Regions from separate parts of the Paenibacillus sp. Pae15 genome, predicted to be linked through region 3. Evidence: riboswitches for the same ligand, from Rfam matches in the RefSeq annotation. Region 3 holds a riboswitch; each other region holds the start of a gene.

Region 1 (3,651 bases), on a different contig from region 3:
CCCGTTAATGCTATAACCCCCTTAGCTCCGTCCAGGGAAAAATCGGGGTGAGCTTTGACAAATTCGTCCACGATGGGAACAATTTCATTATCATAGTCTATATGCGTTTGGCCGCTTCTCGTTGATTCCGCAGCTATCCGTCCCTGACCGTCGACGACAAGCCTGCTTACATTACCGTTCCGAATCATATATTCATAATAATTTAGATCATCCACCGATAAGATCAGAGGTTTTTTACCCTCCGGCACCAGCAGCTCCTTCCGGGATACGCTTCGGATCCCTTGATCGTCTCGGGTTTCATAAAGTGACCGGATGTCAATCAGCACATATCCTCTTTGGTATAACTGTTCGAGAATCGCTTTAAATTCTTTGACGGTAACGAACCAGTCATCGTAGCCCCGGGACATCGAATCTCCATCGAACGCCAGCTCGGGGTAAGCAATCAAAGGATGGAAAAAGATATGCTCCACCGGACCATGATAGGGTACGCGTTGGGGCGCCTTTACCTCGGGAACGGGCTGTGTAGCAGGAGGCGGAACCGGTTGGACTTCATTGCCGGAGGGGCTGTTTGGAGCGGAGCCGGCTTGTTGGCTTGGCGGCGTCGGCGGTTGCTCCGCGTCTGATCTTGTGAACACTCCGGGCCCGAGCCATACGGATATGGACAACAGTGCTGCGCCCGCGATCGCGATGGCAATTGCTGTTCCCGTTTTCATCTTCTTTCACCTCCTTCCAAGGCGGATGCGTGATGATTTTGAATATTAGACGATCTTGGTTCACCCTTGGTTCACCCGTTGGAAGGCAAAAAGCGGTGAAGGTATTCCGGTCTTTTATGGTATGATGTAAACAGGCGCAAGCCGGAGATGGAGCCCTCAATGACGAATACATAACCCGGGAGCGCTTTTGAATTGGAATTGTGCAGTTTTGCGGATGAACACGTTGAACGTAAACCAATGTGCGCTGAATGCATAGAAGGCGGATTCTGTCGGCCGATGCCTTTGGCTCATGAAGAGGAGGGAAGGTTAGATGCAATACCGTACATTAGGTAAAACAGGAATGAAAGTATCCAGTCTTTGCTTCGGCACAATGTCCTTCGGAGGTGCAGCCGACGAGGCAGCCTCTATGGCCATGTTCCGAAGATGCCGGGAGGTAGGCATAAATTTCTTCGATTGCGCCGATGTGTATAATAAAGGGCTTGCAGAAGAAATATTGGGCAAGTGCATTGCCGGAATCCGCAATGATGTCATTCTTACCAGCAAAGTTCACGGGAAGACCGGAGAGGGCATCAATGACCGGGGCTTATCACGCAGGCACATCATGCTTGCGGTAGAGGAAAGCTTGAAGCGGCTCGGAACGGACCGGATCGAATTGTATTTCGTTCACGCTTTCGATTCGGAAGCGGATATGGAAGAGATTTTGCGGGCTATGGACGATCTTCAGCGGCAGGGAAAAATACTGCATCCGGCAGTCAGCAACTGGGCGGCTTGGCAGATCGCGAAGGCGCTTGGGATTTCAGCCAGGGAAAGCCTTGCCCGGTTTGAATGCATTCAACCGATGTACAACCTGGTGAAACGTCAGGCGGAGGTCGAAATTTTGCCGATGGCTCAATCCGAGCGGATGGGCGTCATCTCCTACAGCCCTCTGGGAGGCGGACTGTTGACAGGGAAATACGGTGTCGGCCGAAAGCCTGAACTGGGGCGGCTCGTTGAGCAGGCGAATTACAAGCTTCGTTATGCCGATGCAGGCTATTACGAGACGGCGGACCGCTTCACCCGGTACGCGGATGAGCATGGCGTTCATCCGGTTTCATTAGCGGTGGCATGGGTCATGTCTCATCCCGGGATCACGGCCCCGATCATTGGCGCCCGCAGTGTTGAACAGTTGGAGCCCTCGCTTGGAGCGCTGAACATAGACATGACTCCGGAGTGGAGAAAGGAGATTTCCGCACTATCTCCTGAACCCCCATTGGCGACAGACCGATCCGAGGAAGCTGCCCATTCAAGATGAAACCGGATGCTGAAGAGGGACGGGCACGTCAGAGGCAGCATAAGCAGCGGACATCCGGGATTCTCATATTAAACATGGCGCTCTACAGCTTACTGATAAAAATTGACAAAATTGTGGCAATGCCTGGAGCGAACAGGTATAATTATAGATAAGAAAAGAAGAGCCGTTTAACCTTATTCAGGCCGAGAGTTCGCTCTTGTATTTTCACCATAGGATGCTATAATACATTTGATTATCGGTTCACTCGACTAAGGCAACCCTGGTAAAAGTCAAGGACGCAATGCTAAAGGGACTAATGTGCAAACTACGTCAGCCAGTTGCCGAAGGACCGGAGGAAATCGTCTGATACGGGCCTCCTTTACGGCAAACGGGAGGTCTTTTTTTAGTGACCCGGCATCTCATCTCAAGTTTTTTCGAGTGTTACAAATCAGCTTGACTGATCACTTGCCATTATAGGACCGTGCTGCCACTTATCCTTGCGTACATACATCATACAAGTGGGGGTAATCCGGCGTGAAAAAAATTATTATCGTAGACGATTCTTTATTTATGCGTATGATTCTCAAAAATTCCCTGATCGAATTTGGGTATGAAATCGTGGCGGAGGCAAGCAACGGGCTGGAGGCCCTGACGCTTTATTCCGAGCTTAAACCGGATCTGGTTACGCTGGACATAACCATGCCGGAGATGGACGGCCTTACGGCGCTGAAGGAAATCAAGACGATGGACCCGGATGCCAAAGTCATCATGGTGTCGGCGATGGGGCAGCAGGCGCTTTTGATTCGTGCGGTTTCTATGGGGGCCATCGATTTTATCGTCAAGCCCTTCAGCAAAGACCGTGTAAGGGAGGCATTATTGAAGGCTTTTGCCGGATGAACCGGCCGGTTTTTCAAATAGGCGTTGGGTATGGGATGGAAAGTTTACGGTCCGCCTTTGAAATCGTGAAAGATGAGGGGTGGGGCTAGCGCACCCATGAACCGTCCGATGATCTTGCGGACGTTTTTCTTTTTTGAGTTTATGGCGGGTTCTTTGTTACAATGTACATACGATGCTTGTCCTAAAGTAACCCGATTCCCATACCAAGGAGGAGTAACCATTATGGAAATTCGCTATCATGGGCATTCTTGCGTGCAGCTCAGTCACGAAGGACACTCTCTGATCATTGATCCGTTTATTTCCGGCAATCCTTTGGCAGCTACCAAGCCGGAGGATATCAAAGTGGAGCACATCCTGCTTACCCACGCACATCCGGACCATATTCTGGATACCATGCCGATCGCAAAAAACAATGATGCCACCGTCGTTGCCACCTTCGAGCTGGCAACGTATATGAGCTGGCAGGGAGCGAAGACGTTTGCTATGAACATTGGCGGCCGTACCTCTCTGGGCTATGCGGAGATCGAGATGATCCAGGCTTTTCACAGCTCCGGCATCGTGCTCGAAGAAGAGAAGAAGATCATCTATGGAGGCATGCCGGGCGGCTTTATCATCCGGTGGAACGGTTTGACGCTTCTTCACAGCGGGGATACCTCACTGTTCTCCGACATGAAGCTCATTGGCGAGCGCAACCAAATTGATGTGGCGTTTCTGCCGATCGGCGACGTGTTTACGATGGGACCTCAGGATGCGGCTCTTGCTGCAGAATGG
Region 2 (3,651 bases), on a different contig from region 3:
GGATGCGCTCCCTGAAGGCTGCAGGTTTGCTCCGCGCTGTCCGATGGCTACGAACGAATGCATGAACTCTCTGCCCGAGATGCGATGGCTGCGCGGCGGATCGGTGAGGTGCATCCATGCTTCTTGAAGGGCGAAATCTGGGTTTTCATTACGAAAGGGCCTCTTGGATATTCAGGGGGATAGACATCATGATCAAGCCCGGTGAAGTGGTAGGGCTGGTCGGGCCAAGCGGCTGCGGCAAGTCCACTTTAGCCCGCATGCTGGCCGGCTATGAGAAGCCCAAGGAGGGAAGCGTTCTGTTGAATGGCGCTCCTCTGCCTTCCAAAGGCTTTCTTCCGGTTCAGCTGATATTTCAGCATCCGGAAAAAGCGGTCAACCCGCGATGGCTCATGCGGTCCGTACTGAAGGAGAGCTGGGACCCCGATGAACAGCTTCTTGCCTCTTTAGGCATTGAGGAGGAATGGCTAAACCGGCGTCCCGGCGAGTTGTCCGGCGGCGAGCTCCAACGATTCTGTATCGCCAGGGCCCTTGGTCCTAACACCCGTTTTTTGATTGCCGACGAGATTACCACGATGCTCGATGCCATAACCCAGGCCCAAATCTGGCATGCGGTGCTAGAGGCGGCCGAAAAGCGCGGTATGGGAATGCTTGTGATCAGTCATGATAAGCATTTGATCGGACGGGTTTGCACCCGGGTAATGAAATGGGGCTCTTCAAGGACGCTTTAGGGGGTTGACAACAAGCCGCGAAATATAAAACTTCCGAACCGGCAGGGGACTGGAAATCGGCATGTAAAACACACCAGCTGCGAATTTAGTTTCGTACTGGTGTTTTTTTAATGTAAAAAGACCTAGATGATATTCTAAAATATAGTACTAAAGACTCGTAAAAATGATAGTCAAATTGTGGAAAATGTGTTAGAATAAAAGAAAAGATGTCGAAACACCATAAATTAACACTATCCATGTCGATAGTTTTGACGATATACATATTTCTTTTGCACCAAATGTAAACAATGTACAACCAATGATAGTCCGATCAAGGCACAGCCATTGAAAAGTGGTGTCGCAAAGCTAAAGGGGCTAACGTGTGGAAACACACCATGCCAGCCAGCCGCCGGAATGAGGAAGAAAACCCTTCATTCGGAGGGTTTTCTTTTTTATTGTAATCGAAAAAGATGGCTTCGTTAAAAAGAGGATGTTGTAGCCTGTGAGGATGGTGAGAGGCCATGTACGGTGTTTTTAATGAAAAGCGATTGAAACATTTATCGGAAGAAATTGAGAGAATTCGATTCAAAATGCATGGCATATTCAACATCAAGCTTTGTTTATCCGATCCGGAAGTTAAAGCATTAAGCAAGGAATTGGATTGTGCGGTGATCAGATACCAAGAGTATATCAAGCGATTGACATGAATGAAATAAGGACAATGAGAGGTATTTTACGGAAAGGGTGATGTCAGTGAACGGTGAACAGGCGGTAAACGGACTAACACAATTGCTGGTCAAAGATATAGTGACCTATGAGCATAGTATAAGGGTTGGAAAAATGGCCAAGCTGATGGCGGCCTATCTGAACTTTGATGAATTGCAAACCCAAAAATTGATTGCAGGATGCTGTTTACACGATATTGGCAAGGTACACATCCATGACTCCATTTTGAAAAAGAAATCCTCGCTCACACAGGAAGAGTGGAAATATATGAAGTGTCATGCTTTTTTCGGAGTTCAGATGGCCATCATGGAAGGAATTACCGATCAGGATGTCATCGATACCATTCATTATCATCATGAGCGTTGGGACGGTACAGGCTACCCCAGCGGCTTGAAGGGAAACGACATTCCTGTATATGCCCGCATTTGTTCGATATTGGATGCTTTCGACTGTATGATATCGGATCGCCCCTATAAAAAAGGGATGTCCATACAGCACGCTCGCGAAGAACTGCTGAACCAGAGTTATTCGCAATTTGACGGTCATTATGTTCAGGTGTTTCTCACCATCCAGGATATGATATTGGAACATATTCAAAGAGACTCCGTACATTCGTTCGCCTATCATACGAGAGCTATATATCATTCGGGAATCGTATGACGATGAGATGAGTAGGTCACCGCCGGTGGCTTATTTTGGCTTTTGACAGCTGAAAATGTTACAAATTATTGTTTTTTGATAGGACGGAAGGAAAATGAGGGGAAGGTAATGAATTAAAATTAATGAAGGGCAGGAAGAGCCGAAGCATACAAGATTGGAGGGAAATCAGAAGTGAAGAAGGTTCTTACATCCACGACATGGAAGGTATGGCTTGCCTTTTGGATGATGATCGCCATGCTGACCATTCCGGCCCCGAGAGCGGACGCGGAATCGTTCTCCTATTTCGGGTATCCGAAAGGAACGGTGGGCATATCCAAGCCAACCATCGGTTTTGAGCTTGGCGAAAGGAACGGACTGCAGGTTGGTTCGTTTAGTATGAAGCTGGATCAAAAGCTTGTTTCGGGGACTTTTGATAAAGAAACGATGAGTTTTACATATACACCGACTGCGGGATTAACGCCAGGGGAGCATTCGGTTGAAGTGCAGCTGCAATTTACCGGTTATCAGACGGTTCATTTGAATTGGACGTTCACGGTAGCAGACAACCCTATAAGCGAAGTTCCCGCCGCATACTCACAGACCCGTCAACTGGGTCTGAAAGCGATCAACGATTATCGCATGCTTTACGGATTAAAGCCGGTCAAGCTCAACGGGAATCTGACGTTAGCTGCCCAACTCCATGCTCAATATTTGTTCACGAACCGTGCAGGGGAGACGACGCCTTCGGTTTCGCTGCATGATCAAAAGAAGGGATTGCCCGGTTATATAGGAGCCACCCCTTCCGAGCGTGCGGTTTATGCCGGATATTTTCGCGGCGTCGGAGAAAATGTTTCTTTTAAAACGGGAAATCTCGTGGATTCCATCGACCAGCTGTTTGATGCGCCGTATCACCGCAAGCCCTTTTTAATGCCGCATGTTACGGAAGCAGGTATAGAGATGGTCGGGGATTATGTCGTCATCATGTTTGGCTATGGGGAAAACTCCGAAACGGAGATGACGGTCTCTCCTGCCCCCGGGGATCCCTATGTTCCGCTGATTTTTGACGGTTACGAAAATCCGGATCCAATACGTATGCATGCGTCAAGAGATTATCCCGTCGGGTATCCGCTTAAGGTAGTCGTAACGGGAAAAGGCGTTGGCGAAGTCCAGTTGCTTGAAGCGACTTTGAAGGATGAATCGGGTCAACCGGTGAAGCTGCTGCAAAACAGTCCGAGCAATGACGATCATTTAACCAACAGCGTCATCTTAATTCCACCCGAGCCCCTAAAGCCAGACACTTCATATGCTGCATATGTGAAGCTGGGCGTAACAGTGAACGGGGCATCCCAAACGCTCGAGAAAGCCTGGAATTTTCATACGGAGCCGATTCGCGGCATCGGGAAGCAGAAGCTGCATACAGACATCGCCGCGTATGTGAAGCTGACAGAGCAGAAAGACAGAATTCAGCACGTGGTCACCTTCAAGCTGGACGATGATAGCTATACAGTGGATAACGTGCCGTTCCCGTTGAAGAGGGCTCCGTTTATCGAGGAAGGCACGTCCTATTTATGGGTCAGGG
Region 3 (3,651 bases):
CGGCATCCGGGAGAGCTGAAGGAACCGTTCCAGCATGTCTTTAAGATTCAGCCAAGCCGTCTTGTCTCGGGACCGGATATTAATAATCACCGATAACGCTTCTTTGGCCAGTTTATAAATATCTTTAAACTTGTTTTCCACGAGCAGTAAAATAATTTGTCCGTAATGGGGCTTCTGCCCCTTCTTTTCCACCATCTCGAAAAGAAGCTTCGCTGCTTCAAGCAGCTGTTCGAATTGGGACATTAACAATTTGGAATTGTTGTAAAGCCGGTTATACAACACCCCGAAATAACCGGAGTACAGATTGCTTTTGATCGCATTGCCTTGAATGTAAATGCTGCCGGTTGCCGTGACGGTAGCGTTGTAGACACTGCCTGAGATATACACATTGCCAAGCGACTCGACGATCATGCTTTCCATCACGTTTCCATAAATGATAATGTCGCCGGAAAAAACAATATGTCCCGTTTCAATATTGACATCGCCGGGTACGATATAAGCCTTCGTAATATCAAAAAACTTCGTTTGGTTGCCGGTGATGCGCGGTCTTCCTTCTCTAAGAGCGATAACGAAGCCGTCCTCCCGGATTTGCACCCCGTCTTTGGCTACAATAACAATATCCTTCGGTTCTTTTGGCCGAATGAAATTGCCATATACGTCGTAGCCGACGGTCCCTTCTTCCGGCGGAATTTTTCGGGCGATCACATCTCCCGGAGTGACCGAAGGAATATTTAAATGATTTCTGTAATCGACCACGCCCCCGATTTCCACATACTGATTTTCCACCTGCTCTGTGAAAAAGAGCTGCAGCTCCGCATCCTTTCCGGGAACCGGAGGCTTTCCCCGCGCGATCAGAATCGGCTCGAATGTCGGATTAAGCACTTCCTCAAACACTGCCCCGATGTTCCGGTTTTTCGTGATCGACAAACGATCCAGCTCAAGAATAATATCGTTAAACTCCAGTTTGTTAAGAATAATCGATTGGTCTTCTTCCGCTCTGAGAACCAAATGGGCGGCAGGCTCGCACTCGCTGAGCTTCCATACATACCTGACGGGTGAATGCACAAGCAGGTAGGCTTGCATACGATCCTCGGATACCTGAATTTCAAACAATGGAGATTCCTCTACGGACCACTCCAGCTTGTCCTTGGATGTTACGGTTACCGTACCGGAGACCGCTTCTCCATTTACAGTCAGCTTGACCGGGGGTATAGCCTCAATGGTAAGGGGCGACATCTCGTCATCCGACGTATGTACAAAAATTTCATTTCCGCTTACACTAAACCAGCCTCGGTTCGTATTTTCTTTATGCCCGCCGAGAGCTTCCTCTTTGGAATAATCCGACAAACCGGCACCATTCGGCGCTGAATCCAACGCCAACGATTTTATCATTTTGACCAATTCCATTTCCGTAATAGAGTCGGACATCCGGACTACCTCCTTCCTCTGAATCAAGCGTTTTGCAGCTTAGAAAAAATGCACCTTCTCCAGCCGGGGAAAGGTGCATGAAAAATACGTTCCTTCCATTATCGGCGGCATGGCTGCCATAGCATAAAATACTTTAGGCCCATTGCTTTGCGTCCTTGCCTTTCGACAAGTTTGCCATTATCGTAATGAAATATTCCGTTTTATAATTAAATTATAATCAAGCAGATCGGCAAACGACAACACGATATAAGACAAAAGGACTAATCCATGCTTGTAGAAAGTATTTTATGTGTCATTTTTCGCTAATATTCGACAAAAAGGTTAAAACATTGCATTATTTACACCCGTTTTTACATATTGTTACAGATCTAATCGCGCCAAAGCTCGGTAATCGGAACACCCAGTGCATCCGCAATACATTGTATGGTATATTTATGCGGGTTTGTAATTTTTCCGTTTCTCATTTTGGAGATCGTGCCCATGGACAGTCCGGTCAGCTCAGAAAGCCTGGTTGCCGTCATACGGCGTTCCGCCATCAGCATGCGCAGCGTAACAGCTATTCCCGACGGTTCCCGTGTTTGCCCGTTTGCCAGGCATTTGCCGACAAAGGCAATTCGGGTGACTTCCTGCCTGCCGTTTAACAGAGGTTGAAAGCGAAATTCCATATCTGCCTGTCGATGGTTATGTACCCACTCCAGCGCCATACTGAAGCCGGATGCGGACAATAAGGCCTGGCGGAGCGAGTGCCTTACCTGAAGCAAATGTTTGGATCCGACAAAAGAAAGAAACGGCTGCGCTAACAAATCTTTTCTCTGCAGATCCAGCAAGGGGCCGTGGAGCGAGCAATCGGTAAAGCGGAATTTCGTCGTCAGCGTTCCGCTTACCTCATACCCCGTACCCTGCCGTAAAATCCATTTTTTGTCGCTGACGTCTCTGACAACCATAATATAGTAATAGACCCCATCCATAACCGTTTCGCGTAAAGATAGCTCCACATCCACTTGATGCCCGTGTTTTACGGTCCATCTCTCTTCCGAAAACAGAACCTCATCATACTCAAAAAACTCCGGGCGCTTCAATACCCAATCCCTGTATTCAGCCGATAGAAAAGATAAGAAGGATGCCTGCCCCAGCTCTTCTTTTGTATAGCCGATGATCTGGAAAAAAGCCGGATTCGCCTCCTCGACCATGAATTGACGGCCATCCCATTTGCAAAGACAGATGCCAACCGCAGCCTTTTCAACCATCAAGCTTGCCCAACGATTCGGCATTGTGCTTTTCCAACCTTTCCTCTTTAAGAAAACAGTAATAAGCTATGATCCGTTGTATTCCCAAGCGGTCCCCATCTCCGCCCTCGGGCAGCTGCCTCGGTCTGCCTTCACTCAACCATGCCGTTACCGCGAGCACAAGCGCATCGACGATATCGTCCCGCGCCACCGCTTTGCGCGGATACCGCAGCATCAGCTCTTCGACAACCTCGTCGGCTTGTGCATACACGCCCCGCAGATGCGCCATACGCTCGTCAAAGCCCGCCTGGCTCTTCTTCCCGCTGCGCATCGGGCCGCCGAAAAGCTGTGCGAGGCAAAGCTCCGGATGCGACTCGCGAAACGTTAAGCGGGCCGCTTCATCCTGCCGGAGCAGCCGGTCCAGCATGCGAATCTTCGGGACAAGCGCCCAGGTTTGGCGCGATAATCCCCGACCGCTGAGCCTGCGCTGGAGCGCATTCGCCTGCGCATAATCCGTGGCACTCAGCACCTCGCGGACGGGCGCAGGGAATATGCTGGACGCCCGTCCGGGCTTCAGCAGCTGCCGCGCCAGCACATCGCAGCGTCGCGGCTCGCTGCCGTCGGCCAGACCGATCGGCATATCGATCAACAACAACGCTGCCTGCCGATACGCCGCCCATAGGCTTTCCAGGTCCTCGAACACCCCCGCCGTCCAGCTTCCGTCAATCGTAAGCTCCACCGTCAGCCAGCCCGCCGGGCAGCCGTCAATGCCTGCAAAGGAGCCGCCCTTCATGAGTTTTCCGGCTCCGCTTTGCCGGCACCCGGATTCAACTGCAAAAACCGCTCAGCCATAAACCTTGTCCCGCACTCCCGATCCCATTCGTCCGCGGCTTGCTTGTTTTCGTCCCGATCCGCCAATAAACAGGTATGCGCTTGCATAGTTGAACACGCCCTTTATCCCTTGGTCATTGTCTTTATTATACATCCTTTTGCATGG
Region 4 (3,651 bases), on a different contig from region 3:
ATCACGCTTAGATTTAACGTTTGGGCAATGGTCAGTATCGCCTTTACAATCGCATGGCTTTCCTTATTCCGGTGAATATCCCGGATGAAAGAAGCATCGATTTTCAAGGTGTCTATGGGAAGATTCTTGATATAACTGAATGAACTGTATCCCGTTCCAAAATCATCGATAGACGTATGAACGCCTAAATTCCTGATTTCCTGCAGAATCGCTGCCGCATTGTCTATGTCCGCAAAAATACTTTCTGTAACCTCAAGTTCCAGCCATTGCGGTTCCAGTCCGGTATCCTTCAATATCCTGCTGATCATGTCCAACAGGTCAGGTTGATAGAATTGTCGGGCAGACAAATTCACGGATACTTTTAATGGAGGGTATCCTTGATCCTGCCAATGTTTATTTTGCTCACATCCTCGGCGAAGAACCCATTCTCCCAAAGGAATGATTAATCCGGTTTCTTCGGCTATAGGTATGAATTTATTCGGCGCGATCCTCCCTAATTCGGGATGATCCCAACGAACAAGCGCTTCCATGCCGGTTACTTTCCCTGTCGCAAGGTCAAGTTTGGGCTGATAATCAATACGAAATTGCTCATATTGAATGGCCTTTTTCAGTTCATTTTCCAACAGGATGCGTTCCAAAGAACGTTCTTCCATATCCGAATGAAAGAATGAAACTCCATTCCTGCCGCTATCCTTCACAGCATATAGAGCCATATCCGCTCGTTTTAACAATTCATCCGGGTCCCTCCCATCCGATGGAAAGAGGGCGATACCCATGCTGCAAGAAATACAATGGCGCTGCCCGAACAGCTCGATTGGTTCCTGGAGGCTGGTTTGGATCCTTTGAGATATGGATTCGACCTCCGCCGAACTCGACAGGTTCGTCAATAATACGATAAACTCATCGCCCCCCAATCGGGCGACCATATCATTCGAACGAATGCAATGACTGATTCTTTTGGCTGCTTCGATGAGAAAAAGATCTCCGGCCTCATGACCGAGCGAATCATTAATATATTTAAACCGATCCAAGTCAAGAAATATGACGGCCAATTGCGAATGACGGCGCTTAGCTTGATGGACTTCTTTACGCAACCGATCCATAAATAATCTCCGGTTCGGCAAATCCGTCAATGTATCGTGGTAAGCTAAATGGTAAATCGTTTGTTCCGACTTTTTCCGTTCGGTGATATCCCGCATAATCAGAGTCAGGCTGTTGACTTCGCCCGATTGGTTGAGGATCGGATTGATCTTGGTTTCCATATAGCAATAGCTGCCGCCCCTCGTACGGACCCGGAACTCCAGCGGCGGAGACTCTTTTCTGGCGGCCAGCCGGCTCTCAATCGCATCAACGACCGTCTCGCGGTCTTCTTCATGCACCCATTGAAGGATTTGGCTGGATTCAAAATCAGCCAAATCGTGTCCTAACAAGCTTTCGTGGGAAGGAGACACATACAAAAAATTCCCCTCCGCATCAATGATTGAAATCAGGTCCGACGAATTTTCGGTGATTAAACGGTATCTTTCCTCGCTTTTCCTGATCTCTTCTTCCATTTGTTTTCGGAGGCTGATATCATTTCGAATCGAAACATATTGATACGGTCTTCCTTGTTCATTTAAAAAAGGAACGATGGTCGTATCTACCCAATAGAATGATCCGTCTTTGGCTTTATTCCGTATTTCCCCCCGCCAAATATCTCCGGATCCGATGGTGGCCCACATGTTCTTAAAAAAATCACGGGAGTGATACCCGGAATTAAGTATCCGATGGTCCTGACCAAGCAATTCTTCCCTTTCATATCGGGAGATTCTGCAAAACTGTTCATTAACGTAGAGTATGATCCCGCGCGGGTCGGTTATGGCCACAATGGAGGACTGGTCCAAGGCATGCCTGATATCGGCCAATTCCTTTAAAATATTTTTCAATTTCTCGTCCTTTTCGAATAATGGGCTTTCCAAAAAAGGATATGTTGGTGAAACGGACACACGATTTGAACCTTGATTTCTCATCTCTCATCACCCGTTAAATTTGATTTGGAAGGATGCCGCCGGAATGGTTCGGCTCCACCGAAATTCATTGTAAAAAATAAACCGACCCTATAGATTATGGGGTCGGTTGCACTACTCGCTCCCAGCCATTCAAGTGCCCAGTTGAGAATGGCTGATCATGGCTTCCACAAAGATGGGGGTTATGATCATCATTGCGTTCACAATACTCCAAGAAAGACACCCTTATCCGGGCCGGCTGCCGGGACTGACGGGTAGCCTTTCGGCCTCATGAAGAGGAATAGTCCGCTTCTCGCGCGCTCCTGTTTCTAGGACGACGGACCTGGTTTTTATTATAAACGATCGAAAATTAATTTCCAATATCTTGATTGTAAAATGATCCGCCGGGAACGAAAAAAAGACCAGGGCCCCAGCCTGATCTTCACACTGCACATTTCCTTTTTTCAATTCAACGGACGGGCGATCACGCCATGAAGCCGCCCGCGGCAGCCTGCGGCGCGGCTTCTTTTCCGTTATAAAGCATCTATTTTTGCAAAAAATATTCCACCAATGTGCAGAACGAATTCGTCTTTTCGATCTGCGTCCAATGTCCGCATGTTGAAAACATATGAAACTCCGCATCCGGCAGCAGCTGCGCCAATTTCCAGCTGGTCTGTTCGACCGGAATCACTTCGTCTTCCCGACCGTGCACGAGCAGCACCGGACAATCGATCCGTTTGACTTGATCCTCCGTTAAAGCCATCGCATCGATATGGCGCTGCCGCGGGGCGGGGAACATCGAAGCGAAGGCCGACTGGTTTTCTTCGTTCAAAGTGGCTTGATAACGCATATGCACCAGATCGCTGTTTTCGGCAAAGCTTTTGTCATAGGAAAAAATTTGGATCAACTGTCTCATTGTTTCCGGATCCGGCGTATAGCCCCACACACGGTCCAGACCTTCCGTCAGAGGGAAGGAAACACCTACGCTCCCCATTAGCACCAGCTTTTTCACCAGATCCGGCCTTCGATAGGCCAAATGCAGAGCAAGACAGCCGCCGAGGGAATTACCGACGATCGACGTCGGCCCGATATGCTTCGCTTCAATGAATGCGATCAGCTGCTCCACCCACGCGTCTACCCCGTATTGAGCCGAAGGGGGTTTTTCCGACGAGCCGAAGCCGATCAGATCCGGAGCGTATACGTGATAATGCTTCGATAAAATCGGATACACCAAACGCCAATTCGCCCAAGCCGAAACCCCCGGCCCGGAACCGTGAATCAAAAGCAGCGGCTCCCCTTGTCCGGCTTCATGATAATACACGCGATGACCGCCGATCGTGTCATACAATCCTTGCTCCTGCATACGCCAACCTCCCCGATAAATAATATGAATGTAAGCCGGCACTTCAACCTTGCACCCTGAATTGCATCGTTCCCAGCCGGTCCCAGATCGCCGTGACCGTATCCCCGGCTTTCAAGGTGTGCGCACCCGTTATGCCGCCGCTCAGGATGACCTGACCCGCCTTTAACGACTGACCTCTGCGGGATAACATATTGGCCAGCATCGCCACCGATTCGGCCGGATGGCCCAATACTTCCGCTCCCGCTCCGGCGTCCTTCCATTCTCCGTTGATCGATAACGTAACGCCGATCAAATCGAGCTCCA

Evidence for each region. A riboswitch is a leader RNA that binds a small molecule or an ion and turns the genes downstream of it on or off. The one in region 3 is predicted to bind cyclic di-GMP.
Region 1: another riboswitch for cyclic di-GMP. It lies ahead of NR121_RS16280 (response regulator); the one in region 3 lies ahead of NR121_RS21545 (flagellar assembly protein A).
Region 2: another riboswitch for cyclic di-GMP. It lies ahead of NR121_RS25280 (aspartyl-phosphate phosphatase Spo0E family protein); the one in region 3 lies ahead of NR121_RS21545 (flagellar assembly protein A).
Region 4: another riboswitch for cyclic di-GMP. It lies ahead of NR121_RS04455 (sensor domain-containing protein); the one in region 3 lies ahead of NR121_RS21545 (flagellar assembly protein A).

Annotation. Positions count from the first base shown of each region.
Region 1 is NZ_JALJRM010000019.1:48,113-51,763, forward strand. Features, by position in the region: gene NR121_RS16270 (polysaccharide deacetylase family protein) at 1-713, opposite strand, end outside; gene NR121_RS16275 (aldo/keto reductase) at 1,024-2,004, shown strand; cyclic di-GMP riboswitch class I at 2,247-2,329, shown strand; gene NR121_RS16280 (response regulator) at 2,518-2,880, shown strand; gene NR121_RS16285 (metal-dependent hydrolase) at 3,103-3,651, shown strand, end outside.
Region 2 is NZ_JALJRM010000001.1:198,041-201,691, reverse strand. Features, by position in the region: gene NR121_RS00935 (ABC transporter ATP-binding protein) at 1-127, shown strand, start outside; gene NR121_RS00930 (ABC transporter ATP-binding protein) at 117-728, shown strand; cyclic di-GMP riboswitch class I at 1,033-1,121, shown strand; gene NR121_RS25280 (aspartyl-phosphate phosphatase Spo0E family protein) at 1,229-1,414, shown strand; gene NR121_RS00925 (HD-GYP domain-containing protein) at 1,461-2,093, shown strand; gene NR121_RS00920 (stalk domain-containing protein) at 2,265-3,651, shown strand, end outside.
Region 3 is NZ_JALJRM010000033.1:35,768-39,418, forward strand. Features, by position in the region: gene NR121_RS21545 (flagellar assembly protein A) at 1-1,428, opposite strand, end outside; cyclic di-GMP riboswitch class I at 1,529-1,614, opposite strand; gene NR121_RS21550 (helix-turn-helix domain-containing protein) at 1,797-2,699, opposite strand; gene NR121_RS21555 (DUF429 domain-containing protein) at 2,668-3,447, opposite strand; gene NR121_RS21560 (hypothetical protein) at 3,444-3,593, opposite strand.
Region 4 is NZ_JALJRM010000004.1:28,523-32,173, reverse strand. Features, by position in the region: gene NR121_RS04455 (sensor domain-containing protein) at 1-2,009, opposite strand, end outside; cyclic di-GMP riboswitch class II at 2,101-2,184, opposite strand; gene NR121_RS04450 (alpha/beta fold hydrolase) at 2,530-3,348, opposite strand; gene NR121_RS04445 (2-keto-4-pentenoate hydratase) at 3,392-3,651, opposite strand, start outside.